3 regions of the Pseudoxanthomonas sp. YR558 genome follow, and region 2 is predicted to be linked to each of the others. Evidence: predicted binding sites of a transcription regulator. Region 2 holds the regulator's gene; each other region holds the start of a gene.

Region 1 (5,768 bases), on a different contig from region 2:
GTACTGCAGGCCAGCAAGCTTCATGCGGAGCGCGCCGATGTTCTGAAGGAATTACTGGCGCGATTGCGCACCTTCAATGAAATCCCGGCGATGCTGGCATGCATCGAACGCATGTCGCCCATCTCCCGTATCCCGATCCCCTCGCTGATTACCATCGCTGCGCAGCTGACCTACGCAGGGTTGCCGCAGCGGGCGATCGTCTTCCTCGACGAAGCGCGGCGAGGGGATCCCGACTACCCTCCGACGCTCTTGTCACGGGCCCACGTGTTGATGTTCCTGGGGCGCTTCGCCGAAGCCGCGGATGACATCGCGCGGACGATCGCACGCGCGCCGCGGATCGCGCAGGCGTACTGGCTGCGATCGCAGGTCCGGAAACAGGCCGGTAGCGAGGATCATCTCGCGCAGATCGAGGCGCAACTCCGGGCACCCCAGCGCACCGCGCAGGATCGTGCATTGCTGGCTTTCGCGCTGCACAAGGAGTTGGACGATCTTGGCCGGCACGACGAGGCATGGAACGCCCTTCGGGAAGGCTGTGCCAGCAAGCGCTCGTCGCTGCGCTACGACGCGGCGCGGTCGCGGGAGGTGTTCGAGCGGTTGCTGCGGTTCGAGCCCGGTATTTTCCCGGTTGAAGAGTCGTCGCAGGTCCATGCCACGCCCGTCTTCATCGTGGGCATGCATCGTTCCGGCACCACGTTGCTCGAGCAGCTGCTCGACGGGCATTCCGAGGTACGAGGTCTGGGTGAGCTCTACGATTTCACCAGCGCGATGCGCCATGCCACCGATCATCATTGCGCCGGCGTGATCGATCCGGATATTGTCGAACGCGCAGCGGCCGTCGACCTGTCCTCAGTGGGGAGGCGCTATCTGGAGGGCATCGCGTGGCGGCTGTCGGGCGAACGCTACTTCACCGACAAGCTGCCCTCGAACTTCCTCAACGCGGGATTCATCTGCGAAGCCTTGCCGCAGGCAAAGATCCTGCACATGGTCCGCGATCCCATGGAAACCTGCTTCTCGAACCTGCGGGAACTGTTCTCCGACGCAAACCCCTACAGCTACGACCAGCTCGAGCTTGCCGACTTCTACCTGCACTACCGCGAGCTGATGGCCCACTGGCATGTACGTTATCCAGGAAGGATCTTGGACGTGGACTACGCGGAGCTCACGCGCGACCCCGAGCAGGTGGTCCGGCGGGTCTGCGATTTCATCGGCGTTGCGTTCGAGCCCGGAATGCTGGGCATGCAGTCGCGGACGCGCGGCATCGTCACGGCCAGCGCCGTGCAGGTGCGCGATCGCATCCAGGTGCAGGAGACCCCGAAATGGCGCGCTTACGAACGGCACCTCATGCCGTTGCGGGAACGGCTCGGCAGGGGGTGAGCGATCGTCGGATCGCCTGAAGCGTGGTCGGGTGGCCCGATGCAGGCGCCTCAGGGGCCGACCGCACCCACCGAGACGCGATTGCGCCCTTCGCGCTTGGCGCCGTAAAGCGCTTCGTCGGCCGCGCGCAGTAGGTCGTCGACGTGGCGGAACTGTTCCAGCGTGCCCTGCGTGGCCAATCCGGCCGAGAAGGTCACGTGTAGCGGCTGGCCGCTGACTTCGGCCATGGCCGAGCCGGAGACCTCCGACAGAATGCGGCGCACGACCAGGGCCGCAGCCTCCTCTCCGATGCCCGGGAGCACCACCAGGAATTCCTCGCCGCCGTAACGGGCGACGATGTCGCTGCTGCGCACCCGCCGCATCAGCACCTTGGCGAAGTTGCGCAGGACTTCGTCGCCGACCAGGTGGCCCCAGCGGTCGTTCACCTGCTTGAAATCATCGAGGTCGATGAAGGCGATCGATAGCGGCCAGCCGTGGCGCGTGGCGGCCTCGAACTCCTTCTCCAGCACTTCTTCCAATTGACTGCGGTTGTAGGCGCCCGTCAACGGGTCGCGGCGCACTTCCTCGGCGAGACGGCGCGCGCGGTCTTCGTGTTCGTCGGCTTCCTTCCGTGCCCGCGCGGCTTCCTGGATCTCGCGCAGGTTGCGCACCACCAGCAGTTCTCGCGCCTGGTCCAAGAGCGCCTGGATGCGCGCGGGCGGCGCGGGCGGCACATCGAACATCGCGCAGACCTCGGGCAGGGCGGCCACCATCTCTTCGGTCAGGGCGAGGAACGCGGCGTAATCCAACCCGAGGCGGGTGGCCGCGTGCAACGCCGCGTCGCGATGCGCGGCTTCGGTGCGCGCGGCGTCGTCGGCCGCCAGCCAGATGTCGGCGATGTGGCCCGATACCGCGACGCAGGCGTTGAAGCCGGTATCGGAGGCGGGGTGCTCGCTCTCGATGATCGCCTCACGCAACAGCGCTGGCAGATTCCATTGGCGCGCCAACCAGCCGCCGACGGTGGCGTGGTCGCATCCTAGCAAGTCGCGCTCGGCGGCGATCAGCGCCGCGTTGTCCTCGGCGTTCTCCACCAGGCGTGCGTAATCCTCGCCCAGCACTTCAAGCAAGGCCAGCATGCCGATGTCCTGCAGCAGGCCGGCCAGCATGAGCTCTTCGGCTTTGCGGATGCCCGCATGTTGGCCGAGCAGACGGCTGGCCAGTGCGGCGATCACGCTGCGGCGCCAGACGCGCGCTTGCGCCAACGGATGGCTGCCGCTACCACAACGCGCCAGCGAGAAACCGAGTGCGAGCGTCAGCGTCGCGTTGAGGCCGAGCACCGTCAGCGCCTGCGACAGGTTCTCCACGCGACGACGGCTTGCGTACAGCGGCGAGTTCGCGATGCGCAGCATGCGGGCGCTCAGCGCAGCATCCAGACCGATCGCGTCGGCCGCGGTCGCCATCACGACCTCGGGGTCCTGCGCGAGCTCGATGATGCGCAATGCCACACCCGGCGGGCTAGGCAGGTTGCGGCAATTCAGGAGCTGGGCTTCGAGTTCGGGACGCATCCGGGTGCGCACTGCGTTGAAAGGAGTTGCCGGCAGCATGCCAGCAAAGCGTGACGAAGTGTCACCTTTGTAACCAGTTTCGGCGCAGGAAGGACAAACTTTAGCGACGCGCGACGAACGGTCGCGGCCATCAGGGGAGACGTTCTCGGAAAACAAAAAAGCCGCGGTTCCCCGCGGCTTTCTTGCATGCGACAGGTTTGGCGATGGCTTACGCCAGGCCGGCCTGCTTCATCACTTCGGCGGCGTAATCTTCCACCACCTTCTCGATGCCTTCGCCGACCACCAGGCGCTGGAAGCCGATCACGTCGGCGCCGGCGGCCTTGACCACCTGCTCGACCGACTTGTCGCTGTCCAGCACGTACGGCTGGCCGTACAGGGTGACTTCGTTGACGATCTTGTTGATCTTGCCGGAGATGATCTTCTCCAGGATGTCGGCCGGCTTGGCCTTGTCCTTGTCGGACATCTTGGCCAGCTCGATTTCCTTTTCCTTCGCCACGAACTCGGCCGGCACGTCGGAGGCCTTGTTGTGCGGGGGGTTCATCGCGGCGATGTGCATCGCCAGGCCGCGGGCCAGGTCGGCGTCGCCACCCTTGACCTCGACCAGCACGCCGATCTTGCCGCCGTGCACGTAGGCCGCGACGCTGTTGGTGCTGTCGATGGCGACCAGACGACGGATCTGCATGTTCTCGCCCAGCTTGGCGATGGCTGCGGCGCGGGCTTCTTCCACCGTCTCGCCGGAGGCCAGCTTGGCGCTCTTCAGCGCATCGGCATCGGCGGCGCCGGACGTCAGCGCAGCCTGCGCGATCGCGTCCGTGAAGGCGATGAAGTTGCTGTCCTTGGCGACGAAGTCGGTCTCGGAGTTGATCTCGACCAGCACGGCCTTGCCGCCGTCCTGGGCCACGGCGATGCGGCCTTCGGCGGTGACGCGGTCGGCCTTCTTGTCGGCCTTGGCCAGGCCGGACTTGCGCAGCCACTCGGCGGCGGCGTCGATGTCGGCCTTGTTCTCGGTGAGTGCCTTCTTGCACTCCATCATGCCGGCGCCGGTGCGCTCGCGCAGTTCCTTGACCAGGGAAGCGGTGATTTCCACGGGATTACCTCGGTTAGCGAATTCGGTGGACGGTACGGATGCCGTCCTGTCGTATCCCGGTCGGCGCGAATCGCGCCGGACGGGAGGAAAGCCGCCGCGCAGCATGGCGCGGCGGCGTTGCAGCCGGATTACTCGGCAGCGGCTTCGTCGGACTTCTTGCCGGCGGCCTTCTTGGCCGGGGCGCGACGGGCACCCTTGTCGTCGCCGCCTTCAGCGAACTCTTCCTCGCGGACGGTCGCGGCGTTCGGCGACGCGGCCTTGCCTTCCAACACGGCGTCGGCGGCGGCACGGGCGTACAGCTGCACGGCGCGGATGGCGTCGTCGTTGCCGGGGATGGCGTAGTCGACCAGGGCCGGGTCGTAGTTGGAGTCGACCACCGCGATCACCGGGATGCCGAGCTTCTTGGCTTCCTTGATGGCGATGTCTTCATGGCCGATGTCGATGACGAACAGCGCGTCCGGCAGACGGTTCATGTCCTTGATGCCGCCCAGCGAGGCTTCCAGCTTGTCGCGCTCGCGGCGCAGGCCCAGCACTTCGTGCTTGACCAGCTTCTCGAAGGTGCCGTCGGTTTCGGCGGATTCCAGTTCCTTCAGGCGGGCGACCGACTTCTTCACGGTGGCGAAGTTGGTCAGCGTGCCGCCCAGCCAACGCTGGGTCATGTACGGCATGCCACAACGCACGGCCTCTTCCTTCACGGCTTCGCGCGCGCTGCGCTTGGTGCCCAGGAACAGCACGGTGCCGCGCTTCTGGGCAACGCCCGAGAGGAAGTTCATCGCGTCGTTGAACAGCGGAACGGTCTTCTCGAGGTTGATGATGTGGATCTTGCCGCGGGCACCGAAGATGTACGGCGCCATCTTGGGGTTCCAGTAGCGGGTCTGGTGGCCGAAATGGACGCCGGCTTCCAGCATCTGGCGCATGGTGACTTGGGGCATTGCTCTACTCCTGATAAGGAACCCGCCGCCAGGCAAAAGGAAGGCGGTGCCCGCGAGGGCAGGGTTCCGGGGTTGGGCCTCCCTGTCGCTTCCGTGACCGAACCCTTCTGGTGAAGGGCACCCCGGCACGGGCGGTGGCGACAGGTGTGGATTCGTCGGTGACGCCCGACGTGGGCGGTCCGGCCGGGCGTGCCCGGGCGCGAAGCCGCGGGATTATAGCCGTCATCGGCGGCTGGCCGCAAACCGAGGGCGGGCCGCGGAGGGGGCGGAAGTCCCGGGGCGTTCAGCTGGCGGGCCAAATGGGGGATAATCGGCCAATGGCCATCCAGCTGAAAACCCCCGAAGACCTCGCCCAGATGCGCATCGCCGGCCGGCTGGCCGCCGAGGTGCTCCAGGTGGTCGCCCCGCACGTGAAGCCGGGCGTGACCACCGCCGAACTCGACCGCATCTGCCACGATCACATCGTCAACGTGCAGAAGGCGATCCCGGCGAACGTGGGCTACAAGGGCTTCCCGGCCACCGTCTGCACCTCGGTCAACAACGTCATCTGCCACGGTATCCCCAGCGAAGGGAAGGTCCTCAAGGACGGCGACATCCTCAACATCGATGTCACCGTCATCAAGGACGGTTGGCACGGCGACACCAGCCGCATGTACGTCGTCGGCACCCCGTCCGTGATGGCGAAGCGCCTGGTGGACGTCACCCGCGAGGCCATGTTCCGCGGCATCCGTGCGGTGAAGCCGGGCGCCACCCTGGGCGACGTGGGTTACGCGATCCAGCAGTACGCGGAGGGCGAACGCTTCAGCGTGGTGCGTGAGTACTGCGGCCACG
Region 2 (5,768 bases):
GCCGTGGTCGATGGCGTTGCGCACCAGGTGCACCAGCGGATCGGCCAAGGCTTCGACCAGGTTGCGATCGAGTTCGGTGTCGGCGCCGACCAGTTCCAGGTCGACTTCCTTCTGCAGTTGGCGGGCGACGTCGCGCGCCACCTTGGGGAAGCGCGAGAACACCTTGCCGACCGGCTGCATGCGCGTGCGCATCACCGCGTTCTGCAGGCGCGCCGTGGCGATATCGAGGCTGCTGACCGCGCGGTCGAGTTCCTCATCGCGGATGCGGGCGCGCAGGGTCTTCAGACGATTGCGTGAGAGCACCAGTTCGCCGACCAGGTTGACGATGGCGTCCAGCCGCTTGGTGTCCACGCGGATAGTCTGTTCCGCTTCGCCGCCGGCCTTCGCCGCCGGCTTGGCGGCCGGTGCGGGCTTGGGCGCGGCCGGTGCGGGGCGCGGTGTCGGTGTAGGCGCTGCGGCGGCGACCTGGGTGGGCGCGGCATCGCCGTGCAACTGGTCGAGCAACGCTTCGAATTCGTCGTCGCTGATCAGATCGCCAGCGGCCGGCGCGGTCGACATCGCGGCGGCAGCGGCGGGCGCCGGTGCGCTGCCGTGCACGTCGAACTGGTCGATCAACGCCTGCGGCGCGTGCGGCGGTTCTTCGCCGGCGCCGATTGCGTCCAGCATCTGCTGCAGATAATCCAGCGACTGCTGCGCGGCGTCGAAATGATGCGGCTCCAGCGCGGCCTGGCCCGCGCGGACCAGGCCGAGGGTTTCTTCCGCCGCGTGGCAGAGGTTGACCATGGCCTGGATGCCGAGGAAGCCGGCGCCGCCCTTGAGCGTGTGGAAGCCGCGGAACACGGCATTCAATTGTTCGCTGTCGGACGGGTCCTGTTCCAGGGTGACCAGCTGTTCGCCCAGGCGATCGAGGATTTCCTGCGCTTCGATCAGGAAGTCGGCGGCGATTTCGGGCGTGACGGCGGACATGGACGGGCGGTTACCGGAAGCGGTCGATCAGCGGGCGGGGTGGACCAGGCGAGGCGACGCGGCGCGGCGCGCGGTCAGGCGCCGGGCGATCACGTCGCAGGCCAGCAGCAGCCCGACGAACAGCAGGAGGAGCGGATGACGATGGACGGAACGGTGGCGCATGGCAGGTCTCCGGTTCCGCAGCGCCCGACGGTGGGCTACAGGCCCAGGCCGGAGAGCAGGTCGTCGGCGTCGTCCTGCGAGAACGCGTTGCGGTCAAGACCAGCAACGGCCGGACCGGCGAGTTCTGAAGTCTCTTTCTTCTCCGGCGGCGGCAGGCCGAGTGCACCGAAGCCCTCGTGCACCCGGCGGACGATGCCGGCGACACGGCGGATGATCTGGCCGGTGAGGTCCTGGTAGCTCTGCGCGAGCGCCATTTCCGACAGGCCCTTGCCGATGCTGTCCACCAGCGCAGCCTGTTCGGCCGACAAGGCGGTGCCCTTCAGCTGGGTGGCGTAGCCGCGGCACTGTTCGGCCAGGTCCAGCGTCTTGTGGCTGGCCTGTTCGGTCATCTCGACCACGTGGTCCAGGCGCGAGCAGGCGTCGTCCAGCTCACCGGCGTCGGTCGGGGGCAGTTCGCCCAGGGTCTGCGCCAGTTCGCGGGCGAGGCGACCCAAGCCCTGCATCATCGGCTGCGTACGCCAGGCGGCGATGGTGTCCAGTTCGCGGCGCCAGCCGGCTTCGTCGCCCTGTTCGAGGGCATCGAGCGCGTGCTGCAGCCGTTCCACCAGCGCGGCGCGCGCACCAGTGACGTCGGCGACGGCATTCATCAGGCGGCCGCTCCCAGGCGTTCGAAGATCTTGCCGAGCTTCTCTTCCAGCGTCTGCGCGGTGAACGGTTTGATGATGTAGCCATTCACGCCGTTCTGCGCGGCTTCGATGATCTGCTCGCGCTTGGCTTCGGCGGTGACCATCAGCACGGGCAGCGTCTTGAAGCGATCGTCGGCGCGGATCGCCTTCAGCAGCTCGATGCCGGTCATGCCGGGCATGTTCCAGTCGGTGACCACGAATTCGAAGCTGCCCTGCGACAGCGCGGTCAGCGCGCTGTTGCCGTCTTCGGCCTCGGCCGTGTTGGTATAGCCGAGGTCGTTGAGCAGGTTCTTGATGATGCGGCGCATGGTGGAGAAGTCGTCCACGATCAGGATGCGCATGTTCTTGTTGGCGGTCACATCGAACTCCAGTAAAGCGTGCCCGGTCAGGGGCGAGGGCAGGGCAGGGGCTGCACGCGGCGGCCTACCGGAGCTTTATCGGCAGGCCGCGGGGATTCTTCAGTCGTCGGTTTCCAGGCCGGCGTCGGCCTTCTCGAAGACCTGCAGGCGGCCGCGCAGGCGGACCATGGCCTGGCCGTGGATTTGGCAGACCCGCGACTCGCTGACGCCGAGCACCGCGCCGATTTCCTTCAGGTTGAGTTCCTTCTCGTAGTACATCGAGAGGACGAGCTGTTCGCGCTCCGGCAGGTGGCCGATGGCCTTGACCAACTGCTGGCGGAATTCGCTGCGCTCCAGGTTCTGCTGCGGCGACGGGCCGCCGGTACGCGCGGTGTTCGGCTCGCCGTGGTCGTCGATATGCGATTCCAGGCTCAGCACCTGGCCGCGCGCGGCGTCTTCCATCAGGCGCAGGTATTCCGGCAGCGGCATCTCCATCGCCGAGGCGACTTCGGTGGCGATGGCGGCGCGTCCGGTGCGCTGTTCGATCTCGCGCACGGTAGCGGCGGCCTGGCGCGCACGGCGATGCACCGAGCGAGGCACCCAATCGCCACGGCGGATCTCGTCGATCATCGAGCCGCGGATGCGGATCGAGGCATAGGTTTCGAACGATGCGCCCTGTTCGGCGTCGTAGCTGCGCGAGGCTTCGATCAGGCCGATCATGCCGGCCTGGATCAGGTCGTCGATCTCCACGCTGGCCGGCAGGCGTGCCGCCAGGTGATGGGCGATGCGGCGCACGAGGTCGGCATGCTGGGTGACGCAGTCGGTGGCGGCACTGCGCTGGACGGCGCGGTACTGGGCGGCGGCGGTGTTCATGCGGCCACCCCGCGCTGGATCAGGCGTTCGACGAAGAACTCCACGTTGCCGCGGGCGCCTTGCGGCGGCTGCCAGCGGGCGGCGACGCGGGCGATGTCGGTGATGGCGCGGGCGGATGGGCTGCCCGGGTACGCCTTCACGACGGCCTGCTGGCGCTGCACGGCGCGGCGCAGCCAGTCGTCCTGCGGCACGGCGCCCAGGTAATGCAGGGCGACGTCGCCGAGGAAGCGCTCGCAGACGCGGGCCAGCTTCTCGTACAGCTTCCGGCCCTCGTTGGGGTCGCGGACCATGTTGGCGATGACGTGCACGCGGTCCAGGCCGCGTTCGCGCGCCAGCACCTTGATCAGCGCGTAGGCGTCGGTGATCGACGCCGGTTCGTCGCAGACGACCACGACGGTGTCCTGCGCGGCCTGGCAGAAGGTCAGCACGCTGTCGGTGATGCCGGCGGCGGTGTCGACCACCATGACGTCGAGGGCGCGCTGCAGTTCGGAGAACACGTTGACCAGGCCGACGTGTTCGGCCGGCGTCAGTTCGGCCATGTGGCGGAAACCCGACGAAGCCGGCACCACCATCAGGCCTTCAGGCCCTTCCAGCAGCACATCCTCGAGCTGGCAGCGGCCGGCGACGAGATCGGCCAGGGTGAACTTCGGCGACAGGCCGAGCAGCACGTCCACGTTGGCCAGGCCCAGGTCGGCGTCCATTAGCAGCGTACGCTTGCCCATCTCGGCCAGCGAGATCGCCAGGTTCACGGAGACGTTGGTCTTGCCCACGCCGCCCTTGCCGCCGGTGATGGCGATGACGCGCACCGGATGGAACGCGGACGGGATCGGCGGGGTGCTGCGCGGATTGGTCTGCAGCAGGTGGTCAGGCGACATGGGTGGCCTCGGTCGAGCAGGGTTCGTCGGCTTCGCGGCGCAGCTGGTCCAGCCGCAGCACGAGGTGGGCGCTGTTGGCGCGGTGGAGGTCGTCGGGCACGCGCTGGCCGTCGGTCACCCAGGCCATCGGCAGCTGGTGGTCCACGACCACCGACAGCGCGGAGCCCAGGCGACCGGTTTCGTCGAGCTTGGTCAGCACCACGCCTTGCGGCTGCACGGTGCTGAAGCGGCGGACGACTTCGTCCAGGTCGGAGAAATGGGAGTTGGCCGGCAGGCAGAGCAGGGTCTGCACTTGGCCGGAAGCGCGCAGCCAGTTGAGCTGGCCGACCAGGTTGCGGTCGCGCTGGCCCAGGCCGGCGGTGTCGATCAGCACCAGCTTGTAGTCGCGCAGGCGTTCCAGCACCAACGCCAGGCTCTGCGCGCTGTCGGCTTCGTGCACCGCGATGCCGAGCTGGCGGCCGTAGCCGTGCAGCTGCTCGCGACCGCCGACACGCACGGTGTCGGTGGTGACCAGGGCGACGTCGCGTGCGTTGTGGCGCTGCGCGAAGCAGGCCGCCAGCTTGGCGATGGTGGTGGTCTTGCCGGCGCCGGTGGGGCCGACGAGGGCGATCACGCCACCGGCTTCCAGCGGGTCGATCTCGGTGACGGGCAACTTCTTCGACAGCAAGCCCAGCATCAGGCCGCGGCCACGATGGGCTTCGGTGTCGGCAGGAATCTGCAGGGCGATGTCGCGGGTGATGCCGGCGTCGAAGCCGTAATCCTCCATCAGTTCCATCGCCTGCATGCGCACCGGCGAACCGCGCAGGCGCTCGTCGGTGAGGCGGTGCATCTCGCGTTCGATCATTTCGCGCATCGCGGCCAGCTCGCCGCGCATGTGCACCAACTGTTCGTCGCTTTCGCGCGCATCGGCCGTCTCGTCGGTCACGACGGTGAGCGTCGGCACAGTGACGGCGGACGGGGCGGGGACGGCGGTCGCCGTGGTCGTGCGTGCGGCCGGCAAGGTGGCCACCTTCGGCGCGGGCGCCGGTTCCGGCAACGCGACGGGCGGTGCGATCGACGGCAGCAGGGCGTCCAGGTCCAGGGTGTCGTCGGCGTCCGTACGCACGGCGGTACGCGCACGCGGCACGATGGCGGGCTCGGCGATGGTGTCGTTGATCGGGGCGATGACCGGCGCCGGTTCGTTGGCGGGCGGTGCCGGCAGGCAGGCGGCCAGTTTGGAGGCGAAGGATTCGGGTTCGATCAGCTGCGGCGCGATCTCGCGCAACGGCTGGCTGGGGGTGAAGCGCGGCGGCGCTTCGTTGGCAGCCGTGACCGGCGTGGCGGCGAGGGGTGCCGCGGGCGTGCGCGGCGCGACGACCGTAGTTTCAGCGCGCACGGGGGTCGCCTGTGCGGCCGGTGCCTGTGCGGTCTGACGGCGCGCGAAGTAGCTGGCGGCGGCCTCGGCGGGCGACAGCGCCGGTGCGCTCGGTGCCGGTGCCGCGGCATTCGCGTCGGTGTTCGTGGCGCGGTTCGGTGCGGCCGGATCGAGCAGCGGATGCAGCGGTGCGGTGGCGTTGGCCGGGCGCATCGCGTCCAGGGTGTGCTTCACCAGCGCTTCGTCGTAGTTGCTGGCGGCGACGATCTCGACGCCGTCCTCGGTGACGCGGTTGGACAGGATCACCGCATCCGGGCCGTGTTCCTGGCGGACCAGGGCGAAGGCGGTGCGCATGTCGGGAGCGACGAAGCGTTTGATTTTCATGGCGTGCTATCCGGTTCGGTGTCGCGTCGGGTTCTGCTGCTCCCGGTCTCAGCTGATCGTGCCGACCAGCTTCAACCGCTTGTCTTCGGGAACCTCGCTGTAGGCCAGCACCGACAGCGAGGGGACGCTG
Region 3 (5,768 bases), on a different contig from region 2:
ACCGCTGGCGTACTGCTGCCGCTGCTGCTCAAGCGGATGAACATCGACCCCGCCGTCGCCGGCACCGTCGTCGTCACCGCCGTGACCGACGTGATGGGCTTCTTCTGCTTCCTCGGCCTGGCGACGTTGATCCTGCTGCACTGAGGCCTGCGCATGGAGCGACTCGGCAAGGTCAGCGAATGGAACGACGACCGTGGCTTCGGTTTCGTCGCCCCGCTCGATGGCGAGCCCGCGCGCGTGTTCTTCCACGTCCGCGACTACCGGCTCGACGGTCGTCGTCCCGAGGTCGGCGAGTTGGTGAAGTTCACCGCGCAGCGCCAGCCCGACGGCAAATGGCGCGCACAGGCGGTACGCCGGACGGTTCCGGTCGCGCGCCATGCCAAGCCCGCCGCACGCGCCGCCGCTACGCCCCGCCCCGCTTCCCCCCTCGTCGGTGCGACAGCGGTGGTGCTGTACGCGCTCTTCATCGGCTGGGCGATCCGCGGCGACAGGCTTCCGTTCGAAGCGGTGTTCGTGGCGCTCGGGATGTCGGCCATCACCTTCGTCGTCTACGCGCTGGACAAGCATGCGGCGCAGACGGGGCGATGGCGCACGCCGGAGTCCACGCTGCATCTGCTCGAACTCGCCGGCGGCTGGCCCGGCGCATGGGTCGCGCAACAGCTGCTGCGGCACAAGTCGCGCAAGCCCGGTTACCGCGTCGTGTTCTGGCTCATGGTGGTGCTGCACGGCGTTGCCGTGGCCGCCTGGGTGTGGACGCGCGCGTGAACACGACGGGGTATCCTGCGCGCATCGTCGCCCCCGGATGCCTGCCTTCATGCGCCTTCCCTTCCGCTTCGCCCTCGCGTCCCTGCTGCTGGTCCTGATGAGCGCCTGCCAGACCGTCCCCACCTCGACCACCGGCGAGTTCGTCTCGCGCGAAGTCGCGTTGAACGGCAAGACCTACCGCTACCAGGTCTTCGTGCCCGCCTCGCGCTTCCGTTCGGGGGCGGTGCCCACCGTGCTCTTCCTCAACGGCTCCGGCGAGCGCGGCAGCGACGGCGTGAAGCAGACGATGGCGGGGCTCGGGCCGTACCTGCGCCAGCACGCGGCGGACTTCCCGGGGCTGGTGGTATTCCCGCAGGCGCCGGACGACACCGAATGGACCGAAGACGCGGGCCCGATCGCCTTCGCCACACTCGAGGCGGCGATGCGCGAGTTCAAGGGCGACCCGGCGCGCGTCTATCTCACCGGCATGTCGATGGGCGGCTATGGCACCTGGGAACTCGCACTCCAGCAGCCCACCCGCTTCGCCGCCCTGGTGCCGATCTGCGGCGGCGTCACCGTGGACTGGACCGACGCGCGGCCCGGCCTGCGCGCGCGCACGGTGGGCAACGCGGCCGACCCGTTCGCCGCCACCGCGCAGCGCCTGAAGGACGTGCCGGTGTGGATCTTCCACGGCGGCAAGGACGACGTGGTGCCGCCCTCGCAGTCGCGCCGCATGGATGCCGCGCTGAAGGCCGTCGGCGCGCGCGACGCGCGCTACACCGAGTTCCCCGACGCCAACCACAACAGCTGGGATGCGACCTACGCCTACGCCCCGATGTGGGACTGGCTGTTCGCCCAGCGCCGGGGCCGCTGAGCATGGCGGAACTGGTCGAAGACTATTTCGCCGACGGCTGGCGCGAACGCCCGCTGGCCTGCCCCTGCGGCTGGGAAGGCGATAGCCGCGGCATGGCGATGGAGCTGCACGACGCCGTCACCGACTACGCGTGCCCCACCTGCGGCAACCTGCTGCTGATCGTCAGCCACCCCGATCTGGCCCAGGTGCGGCAGGCCGCCGCGGCCGGCAATGCGGAAGCCGCCGGCCAGTTGGCCATCATCGAAGAAGCCCTGGCCCGCTTCCCGCCCGCCGACTGAGCCGCGGCCCCGGTCACGCTTCGCCGACGCCGCGGGCCCCGGACGCCATCGCACCCTCAACCGCCGCCGATCCCGGCCGATAACCCGGCATCCCCTGGTGGCTGACGGGCATCCGCCCATGGCCGTGCGAGCGACTTCCGATGGCTGACGCAGCCGACGACAACTCCGGAATTTCTGGCGGCCTCCGCCGGTTTTGGTCGCGCCGTCGCGAGGCCACCGAATCCTCATCGCACGAGCTCACCACGACGGGCACGGCCCGTTCGCGACCTGCGATCAGCAGCGCGCAGTTGCAGGCCCTGTTCGCCCATGCGGAAGAACCCGCCGCCCTGCTCTCCGCCTTCGCGTACGGCGTCGCCGGCCTGCCGGGCGAACTGCAGGGCATGGGCGAACGCCTGCAGTCCGCGCATGCCGACGGCGATTGGCCACGCTATGGCCGCGCGATGCGCCAGCTCATCGACAAGTACATCCGCACGATCCTGGACGAGCCGTTGTCCGGCGAAGCCGAGCAATTGCGCGACCTGCTGCACCAGTTGCTCGCGGGCGGCATCGAGCACCTGCTGCGCGACGACGCCGCCCTGCTGCCGCAGGCGCATGCCCTGGCCGACCGCGTCCGCCAATGGCAACCGGCGCAGGCGCTGGACCCGCTCGGCGCGGACCTGAAGGAACTCTGCCTGCAGGTCGGCCTGCGTACGCACGAAGTCAACGACGCGCAGGAACTGATGCGCAGCCTGTTCGACCTGCTGCTGGAGAACGTCGGCGAACTGATCGAGGACGGCAGCTGGCTGCAGGACCAGATCGGCGCGGTGCGCCAGCTGCTGGCCGGTCCGCTCGACCGCACCTCGCTGGAGCAGACCCGCGCCGGCCTGCGCGAGGTGATCTACAAGCAGGGCCTGCTGAAGCAGGGGCTGGCCGAGTCGAAAGCCTCGATGAAGGACATGATGGTCACCTTCGTCGAACGCCTCGACGGCATGGCCAGCAGCACCGGCGAGTACCACGACCGCATCACCTTCCACGCGCAGGCCATCCGCGAGAGCCGCAGCATCGCCGAACTCGGCAAGCGCATGGAAGACATCCTGCAGGACACGGCCGACGTGCAGGCGCAGGCGCTGCGTGCGCGCGACAGCCTGATCGAGGCACGCCGCGAGGTGGAAGCCGCCGAACAACGCGTCGCCGACCTGGAAGTGGAACTGCAATCGGTCTCCGAACTGGTCCGCGTCGACCAGCTGACGGATGCATTGAACCGCCGCGGCTTCGACGAACTGTTCAAGCGCGAATCCGTCCGCGCCCTGCGCAGCGGCCAGACCCTGAGCCTGGCGATGCTGGACCTGGACGACTTCCGCCACATCAACGCCGCGCACGGCCACCTCGGCGGCGACGCCGCGCTGTGCCACGTGGTGGTGATGGCGCGCGCCACGCTGCGCGCGAGCGATGCGATCGCGCGCTTCGGCGGCGAAGAATTCGTGCTGCTGCTGCCCGATACCAGTTTCCTGGAAGCCACCGGCACGCTGGAACGCCTGCGCGGCCGGCTGGCCCACAAGCCGCTGATCCACGATGGGCGCGGCGTGATGGTGACCTTCAGCGCCGGCGTCGCGCGCTGGCGGCCGGGCGAATCGCAGGACGAACTGCTCGCGCGCGCCGACCGCGCCATGTACCAGGCCAAGCAGGCCGGCAAGGACCGCATCGTCGCCGCCGAGGAATGACCTCGGCGCGACGGTGCCTCAGCCCAGCAGCGTCTCCAGCACTGCCATGCGCACGGCCACGCCGTTGCTCACCTGGCGCAGCACCAGCGATTGCGGACCGTCGGCGACTTCGTCGGTGATCTCCACGCCGCGGTTGATCGGGCCGGGATGCAGCACCACCGCATCCTTCGCCGCGCGGGTCAGGCGGGTGGCGTCGAGGCCGTAGTCGCGGTGGTAATCCTCCAGCGAGGCCACCAGCCCTTCCTCCATGCGCTCGCGTTGCAGGCGCAGCATCATCACCGCGTCCACGCCGTCGAGCATGGCGTCGAAATCCTGGCCGACCTCGCAGCCGGCCAGCGTGCCGTCGTCCGGCAGCAGCGACTGCGGGCCGCACACGCGGATCTCGCCCGCGCCCAGCGTGCGCAATGCGTGCAGGTCCGAGCGCGCCACCCGCGAGTGCTTCACGTCGCCGACGATCAGCACCTTCATTTTCGAGAAGTCCGGCCCCTTCGCCTGGCGCAGCGTCAGCACGTCCAGCAAGCCCTGGGTGGGATGCGCGCTGCGTCCGTCGCCGGCGTTGATCAGTGCCGTGCCCTCGCCCGCCTCGGCGGCCAGCGCGGCGACCGCGCCGTCATCCGCGTGGCGGACGATGAAGCCGCGCACGCCCATCGCTTCCAGGTTGCGCAGCGTGTCGCGCGCGGTTTCGCCCTTGCGTGTGGACGAGGTGGACGCGTCGAAGTTCAGCACGTCCGCGCCCAGCCGCTGCGCGGCGATGTGGAACGAGCTGCGGGTGCGGGTGGACGGTTCGAAGAACAGCGTGCAGACCGTGGTGCCGTCGAGCACCGTACGTCGCGGCGTGCGCCCGAGCGCCGCATCGCGGATCTGGCCGGCGCGGTCGATCAACCGGCACAGGGTTTCGCGGGGCAACCCTTCCAGGGTCAGCAGGTGCCGCAGGCGTCCATCCGAATCGAGTTGTGGGGTCATGGGGCGTCGTGTGAGGGAAGTCAGGTCAGCTGGGTCGCGTCGTGCGGCGCGGCCAGCCAGCGTTCGATGATGACGGCCGCGGCGACGGCATCCAGCGCCGCGGCATCGCGGCGGCGCTTGCGGCCTTCGGCACGGTCCTGCGCGAAACGTTGCGAGGCTTCGACGGAACTGGTGCGCTCGTCCACCAGCACCACCGGCAGGTTGTAGCGCACGCGCAGTTCGCGCGCGAAGGCATGGGCGCGCTTGCGGATCGGCTGGTCGCCGCCATCGAGCGTCATGGGGTCGCCGACCACGAGGCCGTCGGGTTTCCATTCGGCATGCAGCTTGTCGATGGCCGGCCAGTCGGGGCCGTGGCCATGCACGTCGATCACGGCCAGCGCGCGTGCGCCGGTGCCGAAGGCGCTGCCCACCGCCACGCCGATGCGGCGGGCGCCCACGTCGAATCCCAGTACGGTGCCGTCCAGCTTCATGCCACCTGCCTCCGTTCGGAAAAACGCATCCCATCCTGCACCCGCGGCCGTGGAGAACGCGTCGGCAAGGGCGCGCGCAGGCTCATGCGTGGCCGCTGTAATCGGTCAGCCGCGTCATGTCCACGCCGATCCGCTGGCCGGCCGCCTGCCAGCGCCGCTCCAGCGGCAGCGCGAACAGCAGCTCGGCGTCCGCGGGCGCGGTCAGCCAGCTGTTCTCGCCCAGTTCGTATTCCAGTTGCCCGGCACCCCAACCCGCGCAGCCGAGCGCGACGATCGCATGCGCGGGGCCGTCGCCGGCCGCCATCGCTTCCAGGATGTCGCGGGAGGTCGTCAGGTAAAGGCCGTCGGCGACTTCCATCGTCGACTCCCAGGCACGCAGGCCGTCGTGCAGCACGAAGCCGCGCTCCGGGTGCACCGGGCCGCCGGCAAGGACGACCTGCCCGGCCAGCTGGGGGTCCTGCGCTTGCAGGTTCATCTGCCGCAGCACTTCGCCCAGCGTGTACTCGGAAGGCCGGTTCACCACCACGCCCATCGCGCCTTCGTCGTCGTGCTGGCAGATCAGGGCCACGCTGCGGGCGAAGTTCGGGTCCGACAGCGCCGGCGACGCGATCAGCAGCTGGTTGGCCAGGGGCGTGGCGACGTCTTGCATGGCCGTCATTCTAGCCCGCCGCGCACGGGCGCGCCCCTGCGGACAGGAACGGTCCGCGATGCCGCCTAGAATGCGCTGTCCCCCTTCTCG

What was found. Region 2 encodes FliA, which starts transcription of late flagellar genes. Its sites were predicted from a motif close to TAAAGTTTNNCNNNCNNNGGCCGATAA; they were not measured.
Region 1: the regulator FliA is predicted to act here: its motif matches at 2,995-3,021, upstream of BM365_RS15925 (GGDEF domain-containing protein).
Region 3: the regulator FliA is predicted to act here: its motif matches at 1,953-1,979, upstream of BM365_RS14675 (GGDEF domain-containing protein).

Annotation. Positions count from the first base shown of each region.
Region 1 is NZ_FPCI01000002.1:926,085-931,852, forward strand. Features, by position in the region: gene BM365_RS15920 (tetratricopeptide repeat-containing sulfotransferase family protein) at 1-1,374, shown strand, start outside; gene BM365_RS15925 (GGDEF domain-containing protein) at 1,425-2,918, opposite strand; gene tsf (translation elongation factor Ts) at 3,127-4,005, opposite strand; gene rpsB (30S ribosomal protein S2) at 4,134-4,937, opposite strand; gene map (type I methionyl aminopeptidase) at 5,255-5,768, shown strand, end outside.
Region 2 is NZ_FPCI01000001.1:148,077-153,844, forward strand. Features, by position in the region: gene BM365_RS00630 (chemotaxis protein CheA) at 1-966, opposite strand, end outside; gene BM365_RS18230 (hypothetical protein) at 994-1,128, opposite strand; gene BM365_RS00635 (protein phosphatase CheZ) at 1,164-1,775, opposite strand; gene cheY (chemotaxis response regulator CheY) at 1,775-2,155, opposite strand; gene BM365_RS00645 (RNA polymerase sigma factor FliA) at 2,273-3,025, opposite strand; partial or broken gene BM365_RS00650 (MinD/ParA family protein) at 3,022-3,834, opposite strand; gene flhF (flagellar biosynthesis GTPase FlhF) at 3,890-5,638, opposite strand; gene flhA (flagellar biosynthesis protein FlhA) at 5,687-5,768, opposite strand, start outside.
Region 3 is NZ_FPCI01000002.1:666,944-672,711, reverse strand. Features, by position in the region: gene mgtE (magnesium transporter) at 1-144, shown strand, start outside; gene BM365_RS14690 (DUF1294 domain-containing protein) at 154-765, shown strand; gene BM365_RS14685 (carboxylesterase family protein) at 815-1,618, shown strand; gene BM365_RS14680 (hypothetical protein) at 1,621-1,896, shown strand; gene BM365_RS14675 (GGDEF domain-containing protein) at 2,037-3,596, shown strand; gene BM365_RS14670 (aspartate carbamoyltransferase catalytic subunit) at 3,615-4,559, opposite strand; gene ruvX (Holliday junction resolvase RuvX) at 4,580-5,029, opposite strand; gene BM365_RS14660 (YqgE/AlgH family protein) at 5,112-5,678, opposite strand.